Linked DNA regions of Mucilaginibacter paludis DSM 18603. The protein of the gene in region 1 interacts with the protein of each later gene in a pairwise test. Links are inferred from orthologs where the notes say so. Each region holds a gene or a part of one and is shown in the gene's direction. Other genes may lie near its edges.

What was found.
Region 2: the proteins of MUCPA_RS21230 (region 1) and MUCPA_RS31985 interact in binary tests that used the Escherichia coli proteins (3 or more experiments, as listed by UniProt). The link is inferred for Mucilaginibacter paludis DSM 18603 from one-to-one orthologs.

Annotation. Positions count from the first base shown.
Region 1 is NZ_CM001403.1:5,014,818-5,018,139, reverse strand. Bases 142-3,132 are described here. They hold MUCPA_RS21230 (LytR/AlgR family response regulator transcription factor), read left to right. Parts: upstream 142-1,259; coding sequence 1,260-2,006; downstream 2,007-3,132. Other genes in these bases: MUCPA_RS21225 (L,D-transpeptidase family protein), read left to right, coding at 2,396-3,100; MUCPA_RS21235 (sensor histidine kinase), read left to right, coding at 226-1,263; MUCPA_RS21240 (DUF4288 domain-containing protein), read left to right, coding at 142-216. In the rest of the region: more of MUCPA_RS21240, read left to right, coding at 1-141; MUCPA_RS38315 (hypothetical protein), read right to left, coding at 3,203-3,322. UniProt on the Escherichia coli protein: Member of the two-component regulatory system BtsS/BtsR, which is part of a nutrient-sensing regulatory network composed of BtsS/BtsR, the low-affinity pyruvate signaling system YpdA/YpdB and their respective target proteins, BtsT and YhjX.
Region 2 is NZ_CM001403.1:7,519,764-7,522,933, forward strand. Bases 239-3,077 are described here. They hold MUCPA_RS31985 (glutamate-5-semialdehyde dehydrogenase), read left to right. Parts: upstream 239-953; coding sequence 954-2,201; downstream 2,202-3,077. Other genes in these bases: proB (glutamate 5-kinase), read left to right, coding at 239-942; MUCPA_RS31990 (Gfo/Idh/MocA family protein), read right to left, coding at 2,202-3,077. In the rest of the region: more of proB, read left to right, coding at 1-238; more of MUCPA_RS31990, read right to left, coding at 3,078-3,170. UniProt on the Escherichia coli protein: Catalyzes the NADPH-dependent reduction of L-glutamate 5-phosphate into L-glutamate 5-semialdehyde and phosphate. The product spontaneously undergoes cyclization to form 1-pyrroline-5-carboxylate.

The DNA of each region.
Region 1 (3,322 bases):
TTAGGCCGTAAAAATCAGGACCGGTTTGTTAACAGCCAGCAGCAAACCGTTCAATGGCACTTTATTGATGTTGCCGAGCTCAATAAATTAAGCGAATTGGCAGATGGCACCGAACTTTATTACAACATACACGAGGAGCCGGATGCCGATCTGTATATCAAATGGGCCCATCACAAATCCGCACTGTTAAACAAAACCGATTATTCATTCAGTTAAACAAAAACCTTGGCAACAACACAAGCTATTTATTCAAAAATAAGTTTAACACTGGTGGCCTGCCTGTTAACATGGGCTGCCATGCAGGCTTATATTATACATAGCTTTGGTTTTAACTGGTATATGGCCATTGTTGACAGTGTTATTAATACCATACTTTTAACAGCCGCTTGCTGGCTGATCAACAACAACCTGCGCTACTATCAGCCCGGTACCAAGGGTTATATCAACCTGGTAGTTTGGTGCGGTGTGTTGTCCGGACTTTGTATTACCGCCGCCCGTTGGCTGCTACCGGCATTGATTGCTGATAAGATTTATAAAGATTTTCTGCTGCAATCATTAATTATCCGTTTTTTTATTGGTTTCCTGGCCGTGGGCTGTATGGCTATGGTGAGCGTTATTTTTTACAGCCAGCTTGACCAAAAGAAAAGCGATAAACGCAAAGCGGATGCCGAAAGACTGGCCCGCGAGGCGGAGCTATATAACCTGCGCCAGCAACTCCAACCGCACTTTTTGTTTAACAGTTTAAACTCCATCAACGCATTGATTGGCATCCGCCCGGAGGAAGCCCGGAAAATGATCCACCAGCTATCCGATTTTTTACGTGGTACGCTCAAAAAAGACGATCAGGAGCCGGTAACCTTAGCCGAAGAACTGGCGCACCTGCAATTGTACCTGGATATTGAAAAGGTACGCTTTGGACATCGCCTGATTACCGAAATCAGTTGCGACAGCAAAAGCGGAACTACCCTGCTACCTGCCATGCTTTTACAGCCAATTGTAGAAAATTCTATTAAATTTGGATTGTATGATACCACCGAGGAGGTAACCATCAGTATCCGTGCAGAGGTTAGCGATAATTATTTAGTATTAATGGTGCAAAACCCTTATGATGCGCAAACCACCCGGCCAAGGCAGGGAACGGGTTTTGGTTTAAGTGGTGTGCAACGACGCCTATACCTGCTGTTTGCACGTAACGATTTGGTTGAGACACACGCCGAAGATAATTTATACACAACGATTATAAAAATACCCCAGTTAACATGAAACGAGCTTTAATTATAGATGATGAACCCCTGGCCCGTTTAATTGTGAGGGAGTATTTGATGGATTTTCCGCAGATTGAGGTTTTGCAGGAGTGTGGCGATGGATTTGAAGGTGTAAAAGCCATTAACCAATATCAGCCCGACCTGATTTTCCTTGATGTGCAAATGCCCAAGATCAACGGCTTTGAAATGCTTGAGTTGGTTGAAAATCCGCCTTCGGTTATTTTCACAACCGCTTTTGACGAGTATGCCATTAAGGCTTTTGAAACGCACGCGGTTGATTATTTGCTGAAGCCTTTTAGCAAAGAACGTTTTACCAAGGCTGTTGATAAATGGCTTCATCAATCGTCGCCGTCGAAGCCGCAGAAAACCGCCGAAGAAATCACTAACTCGACTGTATCCGCGTCGCCTGCCCAACATGAACGCATTGTAGTTAAAACCGGAACTAAAGTGAAGATCATCCCTGTTCAGGATGTGCAATACCTGGAAGCCGACGACGATTATGTAAGCATCCATACCCAGGAAGGCTCGTTCCTGAAAAATAAAACCATGAGCTTTTTTGAGCAGACCTTAGATCCGCGCCAGTTTGTACGCGTACACCGCTCCTACATTTTAGCAGTACAACAAATTACCCGCATTGATCCTTACGAAAAAGACGCACATATCGCCATACTCAAATCGGGGGCCAAAATACCGGTAAGCAAAGCAGGCTATGTTAAGTTGAAAAGTGTTTTAGGCATATAATAATATAGTTCGTCTGGCTTGCACATTCAGGGCAAGGACATTAAAAAGGTAAGAGGAGGCCCCTACGAAGCCAAAGCAGGTTAAATGCCTTTTCTATAAACAGGCTACTCCGCTGGAGTAAAAACAACCTGTAAATACTTAGCAGGATTATCTAAAAAACTGTAAATTTTTTCAGGACGATACACTGTTAAAGAGCTCCGGTAGGAGCTTCCTGTTTATAGGGGACAAAAAAATAAGTTTTGGCTCCGTAGGCGCCCCCTTGTCAGCAGGGTTCCTTTTTTCGCTACTAAAATCAAATGAACTTTTTAATGCGGCCGCCTTGAGCTTGCATTTTGTTTGTAATAGATTGCTGGCGTATCATTATATTGCAACATCATTTTCAAAAACTTATGCTTAAAGCCCTGTTAGTATTGATCAGTTTTTTCTTACTGATTAATCATCCCGTAACCGACCTGCCCGACAGTAAACTGGCTGCGGACGTAAGAGCCGCTGTTTGGCCCCGTCTGGAAAAAGAACTAAACAATGGCGGTTTCAAAGCGGGCAGCCCCATCTACATCCGCATATTTAAAGAAGAACATATTCTTGAGATCTGGGTAAAAAAAGACAGCACCTACAGCTTATTTAAAACTTACCCGGTTTGTTATTTTTCCGGAGGTTTTGGCACTAAAACCCGGATAAACGATGGCAAAAGCCCGGAAGGGTTTTACTACATTACACCCTGGCAGCTTAACCCGGTAAGCCACTACCACCTGGCCATCAATATTGGGTACCCCAATCAGTTAGAAAAATCAAAGGGCTATACCGGCACAGATATCATGATTCACGGGCACTGCGCATCCATAGGATGCTACGCCATGACCGACCCTTTGATCGAAGAGATTTACACCGTAGTTTACAAAAGCCTTGCCGCCGGCCAAACTGCTATACCTTTACATATCTTCCCTTTTAAACTCAACGCCACCAATATGAAGCTCTGCGCGGCATCCGACTATTTTAGCTTTTGGAACAACATGAAGGCTGGGTATGATCTGTTTGAAAGCAGGCGCATCCCGCCAGTGGTATCAGTGGTTAATAAGCAATACGCTTTTAAATGAGGAAGCGCTTTTTTATTGTAAGGTTGGAAGGAGTGCATGTTATGGGTGCTTTTGGCAGTTTGAAAATGAATCACATTTGACTTTGTTAAACTGTATTATTTATTATTCCGGTTTAACATTTGATATAGCCTCGCTAATCTTAGGTGTTACAGTATCCACAAGGAATTTGACAGTTCCAAGTCTATCTGTCAACAATCGAAAGTCACCTTCGCTACCGTTAAG
Region 2 (3,170 bases), 2.5 Mb from region 1 along the record:
CGGCAAGTGGCAATTATACACCATGATTATCATATCGTTATGGTATCATCCGGCGCGGTTGCCGCCGGAAAGAAACTGCTTAAAAACTATTCGGCCACCATTAGCGAGCGTAAAGCTGCCGCAGCTATTGGCAACCCCTTGCTACTTAGTAAATACGCCGGATATTTTGCGCCCTATGGTATCAACATAGCACAAAGCTTGTGCGAGCGCCAACATTTTTCAAACCGGAACCAATTTTTGCAACTCAAAAAAACGTATGAGGAGCTTTGGGATAATGATATCATCCCCATAGCTAACGAGAATGATGTGGTGAGCAGCCTTGAGCTCAAGTTTTCTGATAACGACGAACTTGCCACCTTAATTGCCGTAGGTTTTGGAGCTTCGGTATTGTTATTCAGTACCTCTGTGCCCGGTGTATTAGATGCAGACGGTAACGTAATTCCCGAAATACCGGTAATAGATAAAGCTGCGCTGGGCCTGGCTAACAAAGAAAAATCGTCGCTGGGCTTAGGTGGCATGGTATCAAAATTAACTTTTGCCCGCCTGGCTACCCGTATGGGCATTAAGGTGGTTATTTTCGGTATCAGAACTGATGATGGTATAATAAACGCCATTAAAGAACAAACCGGCACCTTGTGCCATCCTCAAAAATGCTCAATGCCTGCACGAAAAAAATGGCTGGCAAGTGGCAGCCTGGTAACGGGCAGCCTGCAGATTGATGCCGGTGCCTGCAAGGCCCTGCAAAACGGGCATAGCCTGTTAGCTGTGGGCGTTACTGCCGTTGTAGATAAATTTGAGCAGGGCGAGGTTTTTGAGATATTAGACGAAAACCACGTAAGCATTGCGGTTGGCCGCGCTAAAATATCATCGGACGATGTGTTGCAAAATATGAAAACGCAAAAGCTGATTATTGCCAACGCTGATGATATCGTTTTACTTTAATTAGCAAAAGTATGGAATCTATCGAAAATCTATTATATCAGGCTCATAAGGCATCGGGAGCTATTAAGTTACTTAACGATGAACAAAAGAAAACGGTTTTAAGCCGTTTAGCCGTTGTGCTGTCGCAAAATAAAGAACAGATTATTAGTGAAAATAAGAGAGACGTGGATCGCATGCCCGATACCGACCCCAAAAAGGACCGGTTGCTGCTCAACGATGCCCGCATTGCCGATCTGTTTACCAGTATCAACGATATCAGTGCCCTGCCCGATCCAAGCGGAAAGATACTTTTGGAGCATACTACCGCCAATGGTCTGTTCATTCAAAAAAAAACGGTACCCTTAGGTGTGGTAGGCATAATTTACGAATCAAGACCCAACGTCACCATTGATGTGGCCGCACTTTGTATCCGCTCGGGCAATGTTTGCGTGTTAAGAGGAGGCAGCGATGCCCTTTACACCAATATTTGCCTGGTTAACCTGATACACGATGTTTTACGCGAGTTTGGTTTGGATGAGGCCATCGTGCAGTTGTTGCCGACTGACCGTAAGTTTATCCAGGAAATGCTGACGGCGGTAAAATATATCGATATTATCATCCCGAGAGGCTCACAGCAATTGATTGATTTTGTGCGCGAAAACTCAAAGGTGCCGGTCATTGAAACCGGGGCAGGGGTTTGCCATACCTATGTAGAAAAAACAGCCAAACTGGAGCAGGCTGCCGCGGTGGTGGTAAACGCCAAGGTAAGCCGCCCATCGGTATGTAACTCGTTAGATACCATTTTGGTTGACCGTGCCATTGCCAGGCCTTTTTTACAATTGGTTGCGCCGGGCCTGTTGGCATATGATGTAGAAATATTTGCCGACGAAGAGAGCCATGATATATTAAAGGAATTACATTATCCACATTTGCGCGAAGCCCGGCGCGACGATTTTGGCCGCGAGTTTCTGGATTTTAAATGCTCGGTTAAGGTGGTTGCGGGTATTGAGGAGGCTCTGGACCATATCAGCCTGCATTCGTCCAGGCATTCCGAAGCTATCCTTTCTGAGAATATGCAATTGGCGGAACGCTTTATCAATGAGGTAGATGCGGCGGCAGCTTATATTAATGCTTCAACCCGGTTTACCGATGGCGGGGTATTTGGCTTAGGCGCCGAAATTGGCATCTCCACCCAAAAATTACATGCGCGCGGCCCCTTTGCTTTAGAAAAACTGGTAACCGAAAAATGGTTCGTCAGGGGCGAAGGGCAAGTGAGGTAATTATATTTTTACCCATTGCCGCTCGGCTGCACTTTTAAATAAAGCGTCAATCACCTTCATGTTACCTACGGCATCGGTTAAGGGCGTTGGTACGGCGGTATTGTTTATGATCGACTTGCAAAATTCGTCTGCCTGTAGGGTATATTGATTTACCGGCTCCGTTGTAATCTCTTGTATCGCCTTATTATTTTGCAGCCACAAACGTGCGGGTTCATCCGCAACAGCGTTCACCGGAATTTCGATTTCTAAACGGCCTTTGGTGCCAACAATGTTAACCCGCTGATAAGGCTCCAATTGTGTTGAGCAGGTAAATGTTGCGCTCTGGCCCTGGCCAAAATCTAATATTCCTGATGTAATCCTATCGGTTTTCATAACAGGGTCGGTATCTATCAATCCCAAAACACTTTGAGGCTCACCGTTAATGATAAACCTGGGGAACGATAAGCAATAGCAGCCAATATCCATCAAGGCGCCACCTCCGGTTTCGGGCTTATTGCGGATATTGTTTGCATCATCGTTAAAATAAGAAAAAAACGACTGGATAGTTTTTACTTCGCCCAGTACGCCTTCGTCAACCAATTGTTTGGCCTTTAACCATTGCGGATGAAAGCGGTACATAAATGCTTCCATTACTTTTAAATGCGGATACTGTTTGGCTGCATCGGCAACTTGTTGTGCTTCGGCGGCATTCAGCCCGATGGGTTTTTCGCAAAGCACATGCTTGCCTGCCTGTAAAGCTTTAATGGTATAAGTAACGTGCAAGTGGTTGGGCAGCGGGATGTAAACCGCATCAATATTAGCATCGCCTAAAAGGGCTTCGTAGCTCTCATAAACCTGGGGTATACCTAATTCGTCCGCCGCGGCTTTACCATTCAATAAATTGCGTGAGGCTATGGCAACTACATCAACATAGCTGCTTTTTTGCATAGCCGGTATAACTTGCTTTAAACCTATTTTGGCCGTACTTAA